Regions from separate parts of the Micromonospora sp. M71_S20 genome, predicted to be linked through region 2. Evidence: riboswitches for the same ligand, from Rfam matches in the RefSeq annotation. Region 2 holds a riboswitch; the other holds the start of a gene.
The links. Region 2 has a riboswitch for glycine ahead of gcvT (glycine cleavage system aminomethyltransferase GcvT). Riboswitches for the same ligand answer to the same signal wherever they lie in the genome.

Region 1: another riboswitch for glycine. It lies ahead of gcvP (aminomethyl-transferring glycine dehydrogenase); the one in region 2 lies ahead of gcvT (glycine cleavage system aminomethyltransferase GcvT).

Annotation. Positions count from the first base shown of each region.
Region 1 covers NZ_RCCV01000001.1:4,149,235-4,160,012, forward strand. The annotation lists gene DER29_RS17815 (L-lactate permease) at 109-1,716, opposite strand; gene DER29_RS17820 (chorismate-binding protein) at 1,924-3,120, opposite strand; gene DER29_RS17825 (DUF5999 family protein) at 3,244-3,444, shown strand; gene gcvP (aminomethyl-transferring glycine dehydrogenase) at 3,569-6,415, opposite strand; glycine riboswitch at 6,489-6,587, opposite strand; gene DER29_RS17835 (NAD-dependent protein deacetylase) at 6,697-7,560, opposite strand; gene DER29_RS17840 (SDR family oxidoreductase) at 7,654-8,313, shown strand; gene DER29_RS17845 (hypothetical protein) at 8,324-8,947, opposite strand; gene DER29_RS17850 (globin domain-containing protein) at 8,944-10,215, opposite strand; gene DER29_RS17855 (nitric oxide synthase oxygenase) at 10,219-10,778, opposite strand, start outside.
Region 2 covers NZ_RCCV01000001.1:3,908,989-3,919,766, reverse strand. The annotation lists gene DER29_RS16820 (L-serine ammonia-lyase) at 1-774, opposite strand, end outside; gene DER29_RS16815 (proline dehydrogenase family protein) at 818-1,753, opposite strand; partial or broken gene glyA (serine hydroxymethyltransferase) at 1,859-3,132, opposite strand; gene gcvH (glycine cleavage system protein GcvH) at 3,129-3,521, opposite strand; gene gcvT (glycine cleavage system aminomethyltransferase GcvT) at 3,556-4,683, opposite strand; glycine riboswitch at 4,822-4,914, opposite strand; gene DER29_RS16795 (collagenase) at 5,175-7,718, shown strand; gene DER29_RS35415 (NAD(P)/FAD-dependent oxidoreductase) at 7,859-8,494, opposite strand; partial or broken gene DER29_RS36290 (NAD(P)-binding protein) at 8,767-9,231, opposite strand; gene DER29_RS16785 ((2Fe-2S)-binding protein) at 9,249-9,503, opposite strand; gene DER29_RS16780 (FAD-binding oxidoreductase) at 9,487-10,635, opposite strand; gene DER29_RS16775 (aminopeptidase P family protein) at 10,632-10,778, opposite strand, start outside.

The DNA.
Region 1 (10,778 bases), 240 kb from region 2:
CGGCGAAGCACCGCCCACCCGAAGCCTGCCGCCGACGACAGGAACTGTCAAGACAAAAAATGTTGTCGGCAGGGCGCGACAGGACCCCCGGGAGGGCAGCCGCGCCGGCTACGGCACCATCCAGGACAGCACGGGCGTCGCCTGCAACCCGACCAGCACACACATCAGGGCGAGCAGCAGCACGCTCGGACCGAACATCCGCCGGAACAGGTCGCCCTCCCGGCCGGTGAGTCCGACCGCCGCGGCCGCGATCGTGAGGTTCTGCAGGCTGATCATCTTGCCGAGCGTGCCGCCGGAGGCGTTGGCCGCGGCCAACAGGACCGGATCGAGGCCGGCCCGCTGCGCCGCAGCCACCTGGAGCGCGCCGAACAGGGAGTTGGACGACGTGTCCGAGCCGGTCAGAGCGACACCGAGCCAGCCGAGGACCGGCGCCAGCACGGCGAAGAGGCCGCCCGCGCCGGCCATCCAGACGCCCAGCGTGGCGACCTGCCCGGCGGCGTTCATGGTGAACGACAGCGCCAGCAGCCCGACCACCGTCAGCACGGCCCACCGCAACTCGAACAGGGTGCGCCCGTAGAGCCCGACGGCCTCGCGCGGCGCCACCCGCAGCAGCGCCACCGTGATCAGGCCGGCCACCAGCAGCAACGACCCGGGCGCGGCGAGCCAGGCGAACCGGAACGTCGTCAGGGGCGACGGGTCACCGGACGCGGTGACGACGTGCAGTCCGGGCCAGGAGACCGCGAGCGTGCCGGCGTCGAGCAGCCGCTTGACGACCGGCACCTGGGAGATGGCGAACACCACCACGATCGTCAGGTACGGCGCGTACGCCCGCCACCGCGACCCCGCCGGCGCCGGCGCGTCGGGCTCCGGCGGCCCCCCGCCGACCGGCACGGCAGCCGTGCGGCGCACCACGTCGCGGCGGACGACGAGCAGCAGGACGCCCATCCCCGCGAACGCGGCGGTGATGTCGGCCAGGGCGGCCGACAGCCAGTTCGCCGTGGCGAACTGGGCCACCGCGAACGCGCCGCCGCACGCCAGCGCCGGACGCCACAGTTCGCGTACGCCGCGCCGGCCGTCGGCGGCGGCGAGCACGACCAGCGGGACGACGACCGCGACCACCGGCACCTGCCGGCCGGCCATCATGCCCAGTTCCGTGGCGGGCAGCCCGGTCACGCCGGCCAGCGTGGTGATCGGCAGGCCGAGCGGTCCGAAGGCCGCCGGCACCGTGTTGCCGACCAACGCCACGGCGGCCGCGCGCAGCGGGGTGAAGCCGAGGGCCAGCAGCATGACCGTGGTGACGGCGACCGGCGTGCCCTGCCCGGCCAGGGCCTCGAGCAGCGAGCCGAAGCAGAACGCGATCACCATGGCCTGCACGCGGCGGTCGTCGCTGACCCGGGCGAAACCCTGCCGCAGCGTGTCGAAGTGCCCCGTGTGCACGGTCAGGCGGTGGATCCAGATCGCCGTACCGAACGTCCAGGCGAGCGGGAAGAGGGCGAAGGTGGCGCCCTGGGCGGCGGCCAGCAGCGTCTGCGGCAGCGGCATCCGCCACAGCCCCCAGGCCAGTACGACCGCCACGGACAACGCGCCGAACGCCGCCACCCAGGCCCGCGTACGCACCACTCCGAGCAGCACGAACAGGGTCAGCAGCGGCAGCGCGGCGCAGGCGGCGCTGAGCGCGAGCGACCCGCCGACGGGTTGCAGGGGTTGCTGGTACATCGGGACCGCCTCGGCTGCCGACGCCCTGGCCCGGGTGGCGGGCAGTACGGCTCATCTCATCCGACGCGGCCGGCGCGACGCCTCTTCCACCGTGCGCAGACCGCAGCGCCGGTGCATGCGGGACCGGCGCGGTGACGGCCGGGGCCCGGCGCGCGGCCCCTCAGCCGCCGGCGAGCGCGGTGATGGCCGGGTCCCGGCCCGCGCCGCTCAGCCGCCGGCGAGCGCGGCGCGCACCGGGGCGGCCTTCGCGGCGGCCTCGGCGACCTCGGCGTCGGGATCGCTGCCCCACGTGATGCCCCCACCGGCCCACACGTGCACCCGCTCGGCGTCCACGGCGGCGGTGCGGATGGTCAGGCCCAGGTCGATGCGGCCCGGGGCGACCCAGCCGAGCGCGCCCATGCTGGCACCCCGGCCGACCGGCTCCAGCGCGGCGACGTGGTCCAGGGCGGCGCGCTTCGGTGCGCCGGTGACCGAGCCGCCGGGGCAGACCGCGCGCAGCAGGTCCGCCAGGCCGAGCCCGTCGGCGACCGCCGCGGACACCGTGGACTCCGCCTGCCACAGGTCGCACCACCGGCGTACGGCGAACAGCTCGTCGACGCGCACGCTGCCGGTGCGGGCGACGCGGGCCAGGTCGTTGCGTTCCAGGTCGACGATCATCACGTGCTCGGCGCGTTCCTTGGCCGAGGCGAGCAACTCGGCGCGGCCGGCGGCGGTGGCCGGCCGCGTGCCCTTGATCGGCCTGGTGATCAACCGGCCGTCGGCCAGCTCCACCAGGGTCTCGGGGCTGGCGCAGCCGATCGCCCAGCCCGCCCCGGCGAGGGTGCCGCCGTAGCGGGCGCCGGGCAGCGTGGCGAGCCGGCGCAGGGCCGGCAGCGGGTCGCCGGTGTAGCGGGCGGCGGCGTGGCCGACGAGGTTGACCTGGTAGACGTCGCCGCGGCCGATCGCCGCGCGGACCGCCGTCACGGCGTCGGCGTGCTGGCGGGGCGTCCAGCTCTCGGCCCAGTCGCCGCGCCACCAGTGCGTGTCGGGTGCCGCGGTGGGTCGCGGTGCGGCCGGTGCGTGGCCGTAGACGACCACGGCTACCTCCGGCAGCGCGGGGACGGGGTTGGCCGCGCCGGTGGGCGCGCCGACGAGGGCCGCGCCGGCGGCGGCGGAGACGTAGAGGGCGGCCCCGCACACCCCGGCCGGGTCGTGGCGCCCGGCGGGGCGGGCCAGCTCGTGCAGCGGCAGGCCATGCGCGGCGAGGAACTCCTCGGCCCGCACCGCCGGGTCCCCGCCGTCGGCGGGCCGCCACTGCCACCGGGCCCGCTCGACGAGCGTACGGCGGCAGCGGGCCGGCGCCCCCGGTGTATCGACCCCTAGCCCTGGGAGCGTTTCCACGCCGTCCGGCCCATCATCCCTCATCCGTTCAGTGGATTTCGGAGAAACCACGCGCATACGTGCTCGATGTTGGCCGGTTTTGCTTGGTACTGTGCGTCACTGGTCATGTGAACCATGACACAGTGCCCCCACAGTCCGGAGATCCCGATGTGCCAGCACCAACCCACCTGCCCCTCCGCCGAAGCGACCGACCGGGAAGCCGCCCGAGTCCTCGCCTGCTTCCCTGAGCAGGGCTGGAGCCTGCTCTGCAACGGTGTCATCGTCTTCGAGGACACCGGCGAACTCCTCCCCGACGGCAGCAGCATCGCCCCGCACCGCGGCCCGGCCCGACACGCCCTCGTCGCCTGAACTTCACGCTGCGTCACGCATTCCAGACGCGTCGATCAAGGCTAGTCCCCCGGTCGGGACACCCCCCGCCCAGGTCGGCGTACCCGCCGGGGCGGCACCACGACCGCCCCGGCGTCACGCGTCGTCAGCTCTCGAACGCCTCCGGCGCCGGGCAGGAACACACCAGGTTCCGGTCGCCGTACGCGCCGTCGATGCGCCGCACCGGCGGCCAGTACTTCCCGGCCCGCTGCACCCCGGCCGGGTACGCGCCCACCGACCGCGGGTACGGGTGCGGCCACTCGTCCGCGGACACCATCGCCGCGGTGTGCGGGGCGTTGGCGAGAGGGTTGTCGCCGGCCGGCCACTCCCCCGAGGCCACCCTGTCGATCTCCGCCCGGATGGCGATCATCGCGTCGCAGAACCGGTCCAGCTCGGCCAGGTCCTCACTCTCGGTGGGCTCCACCATCAGCGTCCCCGCCACCGGGAACGACATCGTGGGCGCGTGGAACCCGTAGTCGATCAGCCGCTTCGCCACGTCGTCCACGCTCACCCCGGTCGCCTTCGTCAGCGGCCGCAGATCCAGGATGCACTCGTGCGCCACCAGGCCCTTGTTGCCCGCGTACAGCACCGGGAAGTGCCCGCGCAGCCGCGCCGCCACGTAGTTCGCCGCCAGCACCGCCACGCCGGTGGCCCGCACCAGCCCCGCCGCGCCCATCATCCGCAGGTACGCCCACGGGATCGGCAGGATCCCCGCCGACCCGTGACGGGCCGCCGAGATCGCCGGGCGGCCGTCGACGTGCACGCCCAGCGGGTCACCCGGCAGGAACGGCGCCAGGTGCGCCCGCACCGCCACCGGACCCACCCCGGGACCGCCGCCGCCGTGCGGGATGCAGAACGTCTTGTGCAGGTTCAGGTGCGACACGTCCGCCCCGAACTTCCCCGGCTTGGCGAACCCGACCAGCGCGTTGAGGTTCGCCCCGTCGACGTACACCTGACCGCCGGCGTCGTGGACCTTCGCGCACAGCGACGCGATGCCCGTCTCGTACACCCCGTGCGTCGACGGATACGTCACCATGATCGCCGCAAGGGCGTCCCGATGCTTGTCGATCTTCGCGTCGAGGTCCACCAGATCGATGTTGCCCCCGTCGTCGCAGCCCACCACGACGACCCGCATGCCGGCCATCACCGCGCTGGCGGCGTTGGTGCCGTGCGCCGACGACGGGATCAGGCACACGTCCCGGTGCGCCTCGCCCCGCTGCCGGTGGTACGCCCGGATCGCCAGCAGACCCGCCAGCTCACCCTGCGAACCGGCGTTGGGCTGCACGCTGACCGCGTCGTAGCCGGTGACCTCCGCCAGCCACCCCTCCAGCTGGGAGATCATCTCCCGGTAGCCGGCGGTCTGCGCGTCCGGCGCCAACGGGTGGATGTGGGCGAACTCCGGCCAGCTCACCGGCTCCATCTCGGTGGTGGCGTTGAGCTTCATCGTGCACGACCCGAGCGGGATCATGCCCCGGTCCAGGGCGTAGTCGAAATCCGACAGCCGCCGCAGGTAGCGCAGCATCGCCGTCTCCGAGTGGTGACTGCGGAACACCGCGTGGGTGAGGAAGTCCGACGTGCGGGCCAGCCCCGCCGGCAACGCGCCCTCGGCCGGCGCGTCCGCGAGGGCCACCGGCCGACCGACGACGGTGGCCCCGAACGCGTCGCACACCTTCCGCAGGTGCGCGAGGGTGGTCGTCTCGTCGCAGGACACCCCCACGTGGTCGGCGTCGACCAGCCGCAGGTTCACGCCCCGGGCGGCGGCGTCGGCGACGACCGCCTCGGCGCCGCCGGGCACCCGCACCAGGACGGTGTCGAAGAACGTCTCGTGCACCACCTCGACGGCGTCCACGCCCCGCAGCGCCGCCGCCAGCCGGGCCGCCATGTCGTGGGTACGGCGGGCGATCTCCCGCAGCCCGTCCGGGCCGTGGTAGACGGCGTACATGCCGGCCATCACCGCCAGCAGCACCTGCGCGGTGCAGATGTTGCTGGTCGCCTTCTCCCGCCGGATGTGCTGCTCCCGGGTCTGCAACGCCAACCGGTACGCCGGGTTGCCGTCCGCGTCGCGCGACACCCCCACCAGCCGGCCGGGAAGCATCCGCTCCAGCCCCGCCCGTACCGCCAGGTAGCCGGCGTGCGGCCCACCGAAGCCCATCGGTACGCCGAAACGTTGGGTGGTGCCGGCGGCGATGTCGGCGCCGATCTCCCCCGGCGCACGCAGCAGCGTCAGGGCCAGCAGGTCCGCCGCCACGGTGACCAACGCCCCGACGGCGTGCGCGGCCTCGACCAGACCCGCCTGGTCACGCACCGCCCCGGACGCCCCCGGGTACTGCAGGTGCAGCCCGAAGAACTCCGCCGGCAACTCGTCGCGCCCGGTGTCGACGATCCGCACGTCGATGCCGAGAGGCTCGGCCCGGCTGGTGATGACCGCGATGGTCTGCGGCAGGGTGTCGGCGTCGACCACGTACACCGGGCTCCTGCTCTTCGACGCGCGGCGCGCGAGCGTCATCGCCTCGGCCGCGGCGGTGCCCTCGTCGAGCATCGACGCGTTCGCCGTGGCCAGCCCGGTCAGGTCGGTGACCATGGTCTGGAAGTTCAGCAGCGCCTCCAGCCGCCCCTGGCTGATCTCCGGCTGGTACGGCGTGTACGCGGTGTACCAGGCCGGGTCCTCCAGCACGTTGCGGCGGATCACCGCCGGGGTGTGCGTGCCGTGGTAGCCCAGACCGATCATCGACGCCACGACCGTGTTGCGGGCCGCCAGGGCCCGCAGCTCGGCGAGGGCGTCGTGCTCGCTGGCCGGCTCCGGCAGGTCCAGGGTGCCGTGCCAACGGATCACCTCGGGAATCGCCGCGTCCATCAGCTCGTCGATCGAGCCGTAGCCGACGGCCTCCAACATCCGGCGCTCGTCGTCCGGATCGGGGCCGATGTGGCGGGCGGCGAACTGCTCTACGGTCATGGGTGGCGCTCCCGGGGGCGAGGTCGACAGGTCGGCCTCCCCCTCTGTCGCGCCCGCGAGGCGCTCCACAGTGCCTGCCCACGAGGTCCTTTTGCCTGAGAGGTTCCGGGGAGGATTTGCCCCTTCGGCGCCGCCCGGGGTGCTGCTGGGCGGTCTCTCCCACGTGGGTGCTGCCGGCATGGTCAACGCTACCAGCGCCGCATCACCCACCGGAGGTCGTACCCCCGCCGGGCGCGGGCGACGGTGGATCACCCACCAGCCCCGCGACCCCGCCGGGACCGCTACCGGCCGACGCCCGTCAGCCCCACCGGCACCGCAGCGCCGGCCGTCCGGTCGGCCAGCGCCGGCAGCAGCCGGCCCAGCGGCGCGTCGACGGTCAACGCCGCATACCCGTCGCCCCGCGTCGGCCCCTGGTTGACGATCACCACCGGAACGCCCAGCTTCGCCGCGCGCACCACGAACCGGCGACCCGACATCACCGTCAACGACGAGCCCAGCACCAGCAGCAGCCGCGCCCGCGCCACCAGCGCGAAACAGCGGGCCACCCGGGCCGCCGGCACCGTCTCCCCGAAGAACACCACGTCCGGCTTCAGCATGCCGCCACGGCAGAACGTGCAGTCCACCGTACGGAAGCCGGCTGCCTCGTCGTCGGCGAGATCCACGTCACCGTCCGGGTTGACCGCCGCGACCCGCGCGTCGAAGTCCGGGTTCGCCTCCCGCAGCCGCCGGTCCAACTCCTCCCGCGAGGTCTGGTTGCCGCAGTCCAGGCACACCACCTCGTCGAGGCGGCCGTGCAGCTCCACCACCTGCGGGCTGCCCGCAGCGGTGTGCAGCCCGTCCACGTTCTGCGTGATGATCCCCTCGATGAGCCCGCCGCGTTGCAGCCGCGCCACCGCCCGGTGCCCCTCGTTCGGGGCCGCCCGCGCGATCGTGCGCCACCCCAGGTGGCTGCGCGCCCAGTAGCGCCGCCGCGCCTGCGCGTCGCGCGTGAACGCCTGGTACGTCATCGGGGTGTGCCGCCGCGCCGCGCCACTGGGCCCCCGGTAGTCCGGGATGCCCGACTCGGTGGACAGCCCCGCCCCGCTCAACACCACGACACCACCGCCGGCCACCAGGCCGGCCAGCGCGTCGATCGTCTCCGTCACCCGTCCATGCTGCCTCAGGCAACCACCCTCCGGCGAACGCCCGGGCCCCGTCGACCGGCCACGCCGTGGCGGAACGGCGGCTAGGTTGGCGGTATGCGCGTCGTCATAGCCGGAGGACACGGCAAGATCGCCCAACTGACCCACCGCGAACTCGCCGGACGCGGCGACACCGCCGTCGGCCTGATCCGCAACCCCGACCACGCCGCCGCGCTGCGTGCCGCCGGCGCCCAGCCCGTCGTGGCCGACCTCGAACACATCGGCGTCGACGACCTCGCCGCACACCTGCGGGGCGCCGACGCCGTCCTCTTCGCCGCCGGCGCCGGCCCCGGCAGCGGCGCCGACCGCAAGGACACCGTCGACCGGGCGGGCGCCGTCCTGCTCGCCGACGCCGCGCAACGCGCCGACGTGCGCCGCTACCTGCTGGTCTCCTCGGTGGGCGTGGAAGGCGAACCACCCGCCGGCACCGACGAGGTGTTCGCGGCGTACCTGCGGGCCAAGAAGGCCGCCGAGGACGACCTCACCGGCCGCGACCTCGACTGGACGATCCTGCGACCCGGCCGGCTCACCGACGACGCGCCCACCGGGCGGATCACCCTCGCCCGACACGCCCCCTCGGGCGCCGTGACCCGCACCGACGTCGCCCGGGTGCTGGTCGCCCTGCTCTACCACCCGCACAGCGCCGGCGCGATCCTGGAAGTCGTCGCCGGCGACACCCCCATCGCCGACGCCGTCGCCGCCGTCGACCGGCACTGACCCGACGCCGCTACTCGCCGACCACCGCACGCAGCTGCGCGCTGAGGGCCCCGGCAGCCGCCGCATCGGTACGCAACTGCTCCGACTGCTCCGACAGGTACGCCTGCCACCGGCTCAGGTGCTGCTGCGCCGCCGCCACCGCCGCGACCAACGCCACCTGTCGGCCCTCCAACTCCCGCACCTGCCGCGGCAACCCCTCGTTCCCCGCCAGGCCGGCAGCATCCCCGGCCAACACGTGCGCCTCCGCGATGATCTCCTCGGCTTGCCGCCGCGCGTCGGCGATGATCTCCGCGCCCTCCGCGCTGGCCTCACTGATCGTCCGGTTCGCCTCGTCCTGCGCCCGCACCGCCAACTCGATCACCATCGGGTCCGGGCCCTGCGGGGCGGTGCTGGGCAACGCGCCGTGGCGCAACATCTCCACCTGCCGCGCCAGAGCCTCGTTCTCCCGCCGCAGCCGGTCCACCTCACCACCCAGCAACGCCACCCGCTCGTCCGCTGACCGGGCCAGGTCGGCGACCTCGTCGGCCGGCAGCCACCGGCTGCCCCGGAACCGACGCGCCTCCAGCGCGGCCACGGACCGGGTCAGCTCACCGTGCGGATCGGCGACCACCCGGTCACCGTGGTCGATGCTCATCGCGCACCTGTCCAACTCAAGTCGCGCGGTGTGGCGGGAGCCGCACCGGTCCAGATCACATCGGACGGCGCGGCGGCAGCCGCGCTCGCCAGAGGTGGGTAGAGGGAGTGATCGTAACTTTCGGTCAGGATCCGCTCTGGCGTCACCCCCGCCGTGGCCAGGGCGCTGATCGTCTCCCGGGTCATCTCCGGGCTGCCGCACACCAGCACCTCGGTGTCCCGCCACGGACCCAACCGCGCCGCCGTGTGACCGGCCGTACCGATCGCACCCTGCCACTGCCAGCCGCTCTCGACCGTCGGCACGTATCGGAGCCACCCACCGACCTCACCGGAACGCCACGACCCCGCCGGCGGCATCGCCGCCAACTCCCGCAACGCCCGGTCGTCATACAGGTCGTCGGGCGTCTTGCCGCCCACCACCAGAGTCGTCGGACGTCCCGGTCCCCGCTGCAACGCCTCCACCACCGCCCGCAACGGCGCCAGCCCGGTGCCCCCGGCCACCAGCAGCAGCGGCAGATGCGGTGACCGGTCGTACGACGCCAACGCCTCACCCACCGGCAACCCCAACAGCAACTGGTCGCCCTCGCGCACCTTGCGCACCAGATGGGTGGAGAACCGACCCGTGGCGCGGACGTGGAACTCGATCGTCCCGTCCGGGCGTGGCGCGTTCGCCGGTGACAGATAGCGCCACGTCCGCAACTGCGGCACCTGCACCGGCAACGACTGCCCCGGCAGGTACTCGCACAGATAGTTCGGGCGGACCGTGAACACACACACGTCGGACCGCCGCCGCTGCACCCTCAGCACCTCCGCCTCCCAGTACGGCGGCGACGACCGCACCGCCTCCGCCGCCCCGGTCAGCATCAACCGCGCCACCAACTCGTACGCCGCGGCCCACTCCGCGCGCAGCGCCGGCGTCCACCGTGGCCCGAGGAACCGCTCCAACGTCAACAGCAACGCCTGCCCGACCTGGCTGTAGTGCCACTCCGCCATCGGCACCGGCCGACCCTGCCGGTCCTCCCCCCGGAACCGGCGGTGGTCAGCCCCCAACCGCTGCGCGAACGACGTCACCACCCGCTCGTCGTCGATGTGGGTGATGACGTGCCCCAACGCCGCCAGCAACTTGTCCTGCTGATACTCCATGTTGGTCGGGAACATCGTGCGGACCTCGGGCGCGATCACGAACAACGTCGCGTAGAAGTGCTTCGCCGCCTCCGGACCGGCCACGCAGAACTGGGCCCAACTCTGGCGTAACGCCGCGACATCCATGCCTCAGCCCTCCTGCCGGCGAGCGACGTCATGACGCTGCCGCAGGGTCGACTGCAACACGCCCGACGGCCCGTACGCACGGTCCGCCTGCCACAGGTTCGGGTTCGGGATCCTCTCGTCGTAGTAGCGGTGGTGCACGGCATGCAACGCCGCCCACCCCACACTGCCGTTGAGCCACGACCAGTCACCATGCACCGGCCGACCCGCCCGCTCCTCGAACTCGCAGAACCTCATGAACTGCTCCGACTCGGTGTGCGGATCCGACACCCGCACACCGGCCAACCGGAACGAGTGCAACACCGCCTGATTGATCACCAGCACGGCGTGCTCGCGCCACAAGTTGTCCTCACGGGAGGTGTCCAACCCCAGCCCCCGGGCCACCGGCAGCAACTGGTCGTAGCGGCTCCGGTCCCCCATGTTGCGCGTACCGATCTCGTCACTCAGATAGTGACCGTTGAAGGGAGCACAGCTGTAGTCCACCCCACCGATCCGCAAGCGCATGTTGCTGATCACCGGCAGGGCATGCCAACGCAGCCGCAAATCCTCGAACCACGGATACTCCG
Region 2 (10,778 bases):
GTCGGTAGGGTCGGACTCCGTCTCCAGGCTGCGGCGCAGCTCGGCGGCGCGGCGGCGTACCTTCAGCCCGCCGGGCAGCACCCCGTCGCGCGAGCAGCCCCGCTCCACGCACTCCCGCATCACCCGCCAGATCTCCAACAGGCCGGCGCGCACCTCGCCCTCACCGCGCCAGGAGAGCTCGTTGGCGAGCATCACCTCGCTGATCGACAGCCCCGTCGACGCGGTCACGCCGAGCAACTGCGCACCGGTGCCGAACGGGTGCCGCACCCGCGTGGCGTCGGGCCTGATCCGGTCCGCCCCCGCCGCCGCCTCGTCCACCACGAAACCGCCGCCGACCGAGTAGTACGTCCGCGCCCGCAGCTCCGCGCCGTCGTCGTCGTACGCGACGAAGGTCATCCCGTTCGGGTGGTACGGCAACGACCGGCGCCGGTGCAGCACCAGGTCACGATCCGGGTCGAAGTCGATCTCGTGCGCGTCGAGCAGACCCAACCGCCGCTCGGCACGGACCCGGGCGACCCGCCCGTCCACCGTGTCCGTGTCGACCGTCTCCGGGGCCTCGCCGGCCAGCCCCAGCAGCACCGCCCGGTCGCTGCCGTGGCCGTGCCCGGTCGCACCGAGCGAGCCGAAGAGTTCCGCCCGCACCCGGGCGGTACCGGCCAGCAACCCGTCGGCCTTCAGCCCCGCCACGAACGTACGGGCGGCCCGCATCGGCCCCACCGTGTGGGAGCTGGACGGCCCGATGCCGACACTGAAGAGATCGAAAACACTGATCATGGCTGCACTTCCTGTCGCGTCGGCCGCACCCGGCGGCGGTGGCTCAATTGGCGGAACCGGGCGTGAACGAGCGGGCCAGCAGCAGCAGGTTCGCCGGCTTCTCGGCGAGTCGCCGCATGAAGTACGCGTACCAGTCACGGCCGTACGGCAGGTAGACCCGCATCCGGTTCCCGCCCGAGGCCAGTCGCAGCTGCTCGTTCTCGCGGATCCCGTACAGCATTTGGAACTCGAAGTCCTCGACGCTCCGCCCGCCCTGTCGCGCCAGGTGCAGGGTGTACTCGATGAGCTTCGGGTCGTGGGTGGCGACCATCGGATACCCCTGCCCCTCCATCAGGATGCGAAGGCACTGCCGGAACTCGTCGTCGACCTGACGCTTCTTCACGAACGCCACCGAGGCGGGTTCGGCGTAGGCGCCCTTCACCAGGCGGACCCGGCTGCCCGGGTGGGCGAGCCGCCGACAGTCGTCCGCCGTGCGGCGCAGGCACGCCTGGAGGGCGACGCCGACCCACGGGAACTCCGTCCGCAGGTCGCCGAGCAGGGAGAGGGTCGCGTCGACGGTGGTGTGGTCCTCCATGTCGATCGTGACGCCTGAGCCGACGGCCGCGGCGGCGGCACAGACGTCGCGGGTGAGCCGCAGGGCGTGCCCGTACCCGTCGCCCGGCAACGACCCACCGAGCGCCGAGACCTTCAGTGAGACCTCAGCGGCGGTGGCCAGGTCCGCGGCGTGCAGCGACCACAGCAGCGCGAGGTACGTGTCGCGGGTGGCCTCGGCCTGTGCGAGCGCCGTCGTCCCCTCGCCGAGGTGGTCGATCGTGACCTGGAGGCCCACCCCGGCGAGCCGGCGGGCCACCCCGACCACCTCAGGATCCTCCTCGCCCGCGACGAACCGTTGGACGATTCCTCGGGTCAGGGACGATCGCGAGACCACTGCGCGGATGCGGTCGTTCTCCGCGGCCAGGAGCAGGAGCTTGTTCGGCATGGAACGCCTTTCCGGAGAGCCGAATCCCGATGCCGTCGCCCGACGGCGGCGGGCGGGGTTGGTGCCGCCGGGAGCACGGCGTCCGCACGCGCCCCGGCGGTTGGGTCACGGGCGGGCCGTGGGGCCCGCGTAGAGCGGATGCCGATCGGCGAGGCGGCGGACCCGCGCCCGCAGTTCCTCGCCGCCCTCGGCCGTCGTCAACGCGGTGGCGACGATGTCGGCGACCTCGGCGAAGTCGGCGTCGTCGAAGCCCCGGGTGGCCAGCCCCGGCGTGCCGATCCGCAGTCCCGAGGTCACCATCGGCGGACGGGGGTCGAACGGTACGGCGTTGCGGTTGACGGTGACGTCGATGCTCTGGAGCAGCCGCTCCGCCTGGAGGCCGTCCAGCTTCGCCGCGCGCAGGTCGACCAGCACCAGGTGCACGTCGGTGCCGCCGCCGACCACCCGGATGCCGGCGTCGTGCGCGTCGGCGGCGCCCAGGCGCCCGGCGACGATCCGCGCTCCGCGCAGGGCGCGCCGTTGCTGGTCGCGGAACTCCTCGCCGGCGGCGATGCGGAACGCCACCGCCTTGCCCGCGATGGTGTGTTCCAGCGGGCCGCCCTGCTGGCCGGGGAAGACCGCCGAGTCGAGACGCCGGGCCAGGTCGGTGTCCGCGCTGAGGATGGCGCCGCCACGCGGGCCACCGAGGGTCTTGTGGGTGGTCAGGGTGACCACGTGGGCGTGCGGCACCGGGTTGGGATGCAGCCCGGCGGCGACCAGCCCGGCGAAGTGCGCCATGTCGACCAGCAGGTACGCGCCGACGGCGTCGGCGATGCGGCGGAACCGCGCGAAGTCCAGGTCCTCGGGTACGCCGACCAGCCCGCCACCAGCATCTTCGGCCGGTGCTCGTGCGCCAGCCGCTCGACGGCGTCCATGTCGACGAGGAAGCTCTCGGCGTCCACCTGGTAGCCCACCGCCCGGTACAGCCGGCCCGAGAAGTTGATCCGCATCCCGTGGGTCAGGTGGCCGCCGTGCGCGAGGTCGAGGCCCAGGATGGTGTCCCCGGGTTCGAGCAGGGCCGCCATCACCGCGGCGTTGGCCTGGCTGCCGGAGTGCGGTTGCACGTTGGCGTACGCGGCGCCGAAGAGCCGCCTCGCCCGCTCGATCGCCAGGCGCTCGACGGTGTCGACGTGCTCGCAGCCGCCGTAGTACCGCCGGCCGGGGTAGCCCTCGGCGTACTTGTTGGTGAGGACCGAGCCCTGCGCCTCCAGGACCGCCCGGGGCGCGTGGTTCTCCGAGGCGATCATGCCCAGGGTCCGCCGCTGCCGGTGCAGCTCGGCGGCGACCGCCTCGGCGATCTCCGGGTCGACGTCGATCAGTTCACGGTCGAGGAGGGTCATGCCGCACCGGCCGTGTCGGCGTCGGCCAGGTAGGCGCGGTACTCGTCGGCGGTCATCAGCGCCGGCGCGTCGGTCAGCCGCACCCGCACCAGCCAGCCCGCCCCGTAGGGGTCGGTGCCGATCAGGTCCGGGTCGGCGACGACCGCCTCGTTGGTGGCGACGATCTCGCCGCTCACCGGCATGTACAGCTCGGCCACCGACTTGGTGGACTCCACCTCGCCGCAGACCTCGCCCACGCTCAGGTGGGTGCCCGGCTCGGGCAGTTCGGCGTAGATGATGTCGCCGAGGGCGGCGGCGGCGAACGCGGTGATGCCCACGGCCGCCGGTTCGGCCGTGTCGTCGATCCATTCGTGGTTGCGGCTGTAGCGCAGACGCGCGGGTACGTCCATGGTCGTCACTCCTGGGGGGATGGGTCGGTTCGCGTCAGCGCGGACGGCGGTAGAACGGCAGCGGGCTGATCCGCACCGGCTCGGTGTCTCCTCGGACGACGACGCCCAGCCGGGACCGGGCCTCGATCGCGTCGGCGTGGACGTAAGCCATCGCGACGGGCCGGTCGAGCGTCGGTGACAGCGCGCCGCTGGTGACCACGCCGACGGGTCGCGCCGGTACGCCGTCTGCCAGCGCGACCACCGGATGGCCGGTCCTCGGCACGCGTCGCCCGGTCCCGGTCAGTCCCACGAGGACGGTGGCGGCCCGGGCGTCCCGGCGCTCGGCCAACGCGGCCCGGCCGACGAAGTCGCCCGGTTTGGTGAAGGACACCACCCGTCCCAGGCCCGCCTCGAAGGGGGTGACGCCCTGGTGCAGCTCGCACCCGTACAGCGGCATCCCGGCCTCGATGCGCAGCGTGTCCCGGCAGGCCAGCCCGGCCGGCGTCAGCCCGTGCCCGGCGCCGGCGGCGAGCAGCGCGCGCCAGACGTCTTCCGCGTCTGCGGCCCGGAGGAAGAACTCGAAGCCGTCCTCGCCGGTGTATCCGGTACGGGCGACGATCGCCGGCCGTCCACCGACGTCCACGGCGGTGGCGGTGTAGTAGCGGAGTCGGGTCGGCTCCGCGCCGACCACGGCGCGCACCGTGTCGGCGGCACGTGGGCCCTGCACGGCGATGATGGCCCGCCCGGCGGTGTGGTCGGCGACGGTCGCCGCGTGTCCGGCGCAGCGTAGGTGCAACGCGGTCAGCGCGGTGCGGGTGTTGACGGCGTTGGTCACCAGCAGGTACCGGTCGGCGGCGAGCCGGTAGGCGACCAGGTCGTCGAGCACGCCGCCGGTCTCGTCGCAGAGCATGGTGTAGCGGGCGCCGCCGACCGGCACCGCCGACAGGTGCCCGACCAGCGCCTGGTCCAGCGCCGCCGCGGCGTGCGGCCCGGACACCTCGAGCTGCCCCATGTGGCTGAGGTCGAAGAGGCCGGCACGTTCGCGTACGGCGCGGTGCTCGGCGGTCTCGCTGCCGTAGCGCAGCGGCATCGACCAGCCGGCGAAGCCGGTGAACCGGGCGCCGAGTTCGGCGTGCACGGCGTGCAGGGGTGGGTGGAGCAGAGTCGTCGGACTTTGATGCACGGAGGCCTCCCTCGTCCCGACGCGGTCGCGTCGTACGGTCGGTTGCCTCCCGCTCTGTCATCGACCTGAGAGCTTCACCGCCGGTTGGCGGCTTGCACCGTGGGTGAGACGACTGATCGTCTGCTTTCCAGAGTTCGCCTCACCCGAGCGGTAACGGGGCCTGAGAGTTTCTTGGGAGTTTGCTCCTTCGGCGCCCCGACGGACGGTCGGGATCTCTCCCGCGCGGGTTCGAACGGCGTCTATGTACTTGTGGGTTGCCCGCAGACCGTAGGCGACCGCCTGAGCGGCTGTCAACGGCAACGGAACGTAGTCGGATCGTCACTTATATCGATCATCGGCGATTTCTTTACACGATGTGTGATGTGTGCCATTGTACTGGCCACCTACAGCGCGGACCCCAACCTGATCGACGGGAATCGACGCCGCAGCCACCCCACACCGCCACCACCTGCCGGCCAGCGGGCCGGACCACGAACGCCAGGAGGCGACCCGTGAGAACCACGAGAACACGAAACCGACGCGGCTGGCCCGCCGTCCCGCTCGCACTGGCGCTGGCGCTCGGGCTGACCCCGATGGCCTCCTCCGGCACCGCGCACGCGGCGTCACCCAGGCCGACCGGCGCCGCCCCGAGCGACGCCGGCCTCGGCTCCGGCGCTGGCGACGCCCACGTCCGGCGGGCGCCGCTGCCGCTGAGCGAGCGGGCCCCGCTTCCCTCGTCCCGCGAGGAACTGCGCCGCGACTACGACCGGCCCGACGACGGTGGGCGGCGCAACGCCCCGTCGACGCGCGGGGCGGCCGCCGCGCCCTGCGCGGTCGGCGACTTCACGAGCCGGACCGGCAGCGCCCTGGTGCAGCAGATCAGGGCGTCCACCACCGACTGCGTGAACACCCTGTTCAGCCTCTCCGGAAGCGACGCCTCCCAGGCCTTCCGCGAGGCGCAGATGACCAGCGTGGCGTACGGGCTGCGGGACAACGCCGCCTCCTACGACGGCACCAACGGCACGGGTACCGCCCAGCTCGTGCTGTACCTGCGGGCCGGGTACTACGTGCAGTGGAACCACCCCGCCACCGTGGGCTCGTACGGCCCCACCCTGCGCACCGCCATCCGCGCCGGGCTGGACACGTTCTTCGCCAACGGCCGCTCCGGCGACGTCAACGACGTCAACGGCGAGGTACTGGCCGAGGCGGTCACCCTCATCGACAGCGCGGAGGAGAACGCCCGCTACCTGTACGTGGTGAAGCGGCTGCTGACCGGCTACAACAGCTCGTACGACTCTTCGTCGTGGATGCTCAACGCCGTCAACAACGTCCACACCGTGCTGTTCCGGGGCCACCAGCTGCCCGAGTTCGTCAGCGCCGTCACCGCCGATCCGAGCGTGCTGGACACGCTGTACGCCTTCGCCACCGGCAAACGGGCCCTGCTCGGCACCGACCGGGGCTACCTGGTCTCCAACGCCGGCCGCGAACTGGGCCGCTTCCTCCAGCACACCGCCCTGCGGTCGAAGGTGCGGCCGCTGGCCCGGGGCCTGCTCGACCTGAGCGCGATGACCGGCTCCACCGCCACCCTCTGGGTCGGCGTCGCGGAGATGACCGACTACTACGACAAGCCGAACTGCGCCTACTACGACACCTGCGACCTCCAGGCGCGCCTGGCCGCGGCGATCCTGCCGGTCACCTTCACCTGCGGCAGCACCATCCGCGTCCGCGCCCAGCAGATGACCTCCGCCCAGCTCGACTGGGCGTGCGCGAGCATGCGCAACCAGGACGCCTACTTCCACTCGGTGGCGGCGGACAAGGGTCCGGTCGCCGACGACCGCAACACGACCATCGAGGTGGTGGTCTTCGACTCCAGCGCCGACTACCAGACGTACGGCGGGCCGATGTTCGGCATCGACACGAACAACGGCGGCATGTACCTCGAAGGCGACCCGGCGGTCGCCGGGAACCAGCCGCGCTTCATCGCCTACGAGGCGGAGTGGCTGCGCCCCACCTTCGAGATCTGGAACCTCAACCACGAGTACACCCACTACCTCGACGGTCGCTTCAACATGTACGGCGACTTCACCGACAACATCGCCACCCCCACCATCTGGTGGATCGAGGGCTTCGCCGAGTACGTGTCGTACTCGTACCGGGAGCTGACCTACGGCACCGCGATCACCGAGGCCGGAAAGAAGACATACCCGCTGCGTACGCTCTTCGACACCACGTACAGCCACGACACCACCCGCGTCTACCGGTGGGGCTACCTGGCGGTGCGGTACATGCTCCAGTCGCACCGCGGCGACGTCACCACGCTGCTCGGGCACTACCGCACGGGCAACTGGAACGCCGCCCGCACGCTGTTGACCGACACCATCGGCAGCCGCTACGACGCCGACTGGTACGCCTGGCTCGACGCCTGCTCGGCCGGCAACTGCGGCGGCGCCACCAACCCGCCCGCGAACCAGGCCCCGGTCGCGGCGTTCACGTCTGCCACCACCGGGCTGAGCGCCACCTTCACCGACCAGTCCACCGACGGCGACGGCAGCATCGCCGCCCGGTCCTGGACCTTCGGCGACGGCACCACCTCGACGGCGACCAACCCCACGAAGACCTACCGCGCCGCCGGCACGTACCCGGTCACGCTCACCGTCACCGACGACAAGGGCGCCACCGCCAGGACCTCCCGGAGCGTCACCGTCACCGGCGACCCCGCCGCGCTGCCCGAGTGCACCGGCGGCGACCTGCGGGCGCTGGGCCGCAACTGTCAGCGCGGCAACCTCCAGGCCACCGCCGGGAACCTGCACTACCTCTACCTCCAGGTTCCGGCCGGCACCGCCAGCCTGACGATCACCTCGTCCGGTGGCACCGGCGACGCGGACCTGTACTACAGCCCCAGCGGCTGGGCCACCACGAGCACGTACACCCAGCGGTCGGTCACCAGCGGCAACGGTGAGACGATCACGATCAACAACCCGGCCCCCGGCTACCACTACGTCAGCCTGCACGCCAAGCAGGCGTTCAGCGGGGTCACCGTGCGGTCGGAGTACTGAGGACCCGCGCCACGACCTGCGGGTGTGGCAGTCAGCGCTCGCGCGGCGGCCACACCCGCAGGTCGCGCGACCGGCCGGGCCCGGCCCGGCTGCGAGGAAGCGTCGCCGGTCACCACGTGACCGGCGACGCCGCGTGACTCTCACTCCTCGGCGGCGAGTTCGTCGAGCGTGACCGGCTGCGCCAGCGGACGGGACGCGTACCCGGCCAGGTCGGCCGCACCGGCCGTCCGGCCCGCCTCCCGCGCCGCCAGGCAGGCGGTGGCGTAGCCGCAGACCCGCCCCTGGCACCAGCCCATCCCGGCCCGGGTCAGCAGCTTCGCGCCACGGGCGTCGGTGGCGGACAGCTCCCGCACCGCCCGCCGGACCGCTCCGGCGGGCACCTCCTCGCACCGGCAGACGAGCGTGTCGTCGGCGCACCAGTCCGGCCAGCCGGCCGGCACGGGATGGACCGCGTGCAGCGCCGTCGCGAACCGGCGCAGCCGACGCCGGGCACGCAGCAGGCGGTCGTGCCGGCGGGCCGACCAGGGCGGCGGACGGCTGAGAGAGAGCGCGGCGGCGCCCCCGGCCAGCTGTCCCTCCACCAGCGCCAGGGCGGCACCGCCGACGCCGGTGACCTCACCGGCGGCGTACACCCCCGGCACCGAGGTCGTCTGGGCCGCGTCGACGGCCAGCACCAGGCTGCCGTCGGAGTCCAGCCGGGTCGCGCAGCCCAGGGCCACGGCCAACTCCACCTGCGGGGTGAATCCGAAGCCCACCGCGAGGCCGTCGCACTCCACCTCGGTGCGGTGCCGACCGACACGGTGCCGCCGGGACCGACCGGGGCGACGGTCACCCCGGTCAGGTGGTCGGTGCCGTGCGCGGCCACCACCGCCATCCGGCGGTGGTAGGGCACCGTGTGCCGGAGCATCCGCCAGCCGTACCGGCCGGCCTCGGCGAGCTTGCCGGCCGCGCCGGCGACCGCACGGAGGTGGCGGGCGTACCCCGCCGGGTCGTTCGCCTCGTAGACGCCGACGACGGTGCCGCCCGCCTCGGCGAGGCCGGTCGCGACCGGCAGCAGGAACGGTCCCGTTCCCGCCACCACGATCCGCCGCGCGAAGGTCACCCCCTGGCCCTTGAGCAGGGCCTGGGCGCCGCCGGCGGTCACCACCCCGGGCAGGTCCCAGCCCGGGAACGGCACGACCCGGTCGTGGGCGCCGGTGGCGACGACCAGCCGGCGCCCGCGCACCGCCCCCGACCGGGTCTGCACGGTGAACTCCGGATCGGTGCAGCCCGCCGTGGCCCGGCGGAACTCGACGAACCAGACGGCGGCGTCGGCGCGGTGGTCGACCCGGCCGAGTTGCCCACGCAGCCGGGCGAACGTCGACCAGTCGGGGTGGCCGCTGCCGTCCGCGTCGGGCCGGTGCCGCCAGAACTGCCCGCCCGGCCGTGGCCCGGCGTCCAGCACCGCCACCCGGCAGCCGGCCCGCGCCGCCGAGGCCGCCGCGGCCAGCCCGGCCGGTCCGGCGCCGATCACCACCACGTCGTACGCGGTCACGGCCGCGGCCCGTCGTCGTGGGTCTCGACCACGTCGCCCGGGCGGGCGATGACCAGGCAGGCGCGCTGAGACGACGCCCCGTTGACGCGGACCAGGCAGTCGAAGCAGATTCCGATCCCGCAGAAGATCCCCCGGGGTCGGCCACCGACCCGGGTCCGGCGCCACGAGCGGACGCCGGCGGCGAGCAGCGCGGCGGCGATCGTCCGTCGCCCGTCGGTGGGGACGGGGCGGCCGTCAAAGGTGAACATCATGGCGCTCCGGGGCGAATGGTCGTAGGTCCACGTCCGGGCGGCGCCCGGTCAGCAGCGCCGCGACGGCGTGCCCGGTGGCCGGGGCGAGACCGATCCCGGCCCCCTCGTGGCCGGCGGCGTGGTAGAGGCCCGGCGCCCGGGGATCGGCGCCGATCACCGGCAGGTGGTCGGGGCTGTAGGGCCGGAACCCCCGGTAGGCGCGGATCGCCGAGACCCGGCCGAGGACCGGGAAGAGCCGGACCGCTCCCGCCGCCAGCCGGCGCAGCGCCGGCAGCGGGAAGGTCGGATCGAATCCCACCCGTTCCCGGGTGGAGCCGATCAGGATCGTGCCCGCCCTGGTGCCCTCCACCACCGGCGACACCTCCAGGTCGCCCGTGCTGCGGCCGACGTTGGCGACGTAGCCGGCCGCGTACACCTTGTGCCGCACCAGTGGCGGCAGCGCCTCGGTGACGAGGATGAAGCCGCGACGGGGCAGGATCGGCAGCTCGACGCCGGCCAGGGCGGCGACCTCGCCGGCCCAGACGCCGGCGGCGTTGACCACCGTCGTGGTGTGCAGCGTTCCCCGGTCGGTCACCACGCCCCGGACCGCTCCCGCGGCGTCGCGGCGCACACCGACGACCGTGGTCCCGGTCAGCACCCGCACCCGGGCGGCGCGCAGCAGGTGTGCGGCGGCCAGCATCGGCTGCACCTGCGTGTCCTGCGGATAGTGCACGCCGCCGGCGAGGTCCCGGGCCAGGTGCGGCTCGTGGTCGGGCAACGCGTCGGCGGCAACCTCGTACGCCTCGACCCCGGCCCCGCGCTGGCTCGCGGCGAACGCCCGCAGCGCGGCGTGTTCGGCCGGCGAGGCGGCCACCACCAGGCCGCCCTTGTGTTCCAGCTCGATCCGTTCCGCGCCCAGGGTCTCCCCGAGTTCCCGCCACAGGGCGACGGAGTGGCGGGCCAGCGCCAGCTCCGGCCCGGGCGGCTTGTCGGAGACGAGGATGTTGCCCTCGCCGGCGCCGGTGGTGCCGGCGGCCACTCCGCCCCGGTCGACCACGGTGACGGTCAGTCCGGCGCGGGCGGCGTAGTAGGCGCAGGCGACGCCGACCATGCCCGCCCCGATGACGACGACGTCCGGGCTGGCGGTGGTCATGAAGCGATGCGGTGCATCCACGCCTCGACGTCGTCCGCGCGGCGGGGCAGGTCGTCGGAGAGCATGCGGTATCCGTCGTCGGTGATCAGCACGTCCTCCTCGATGCGCATGCCCAGCCCGCGCAGCTCGGCGGGGATGAGTTC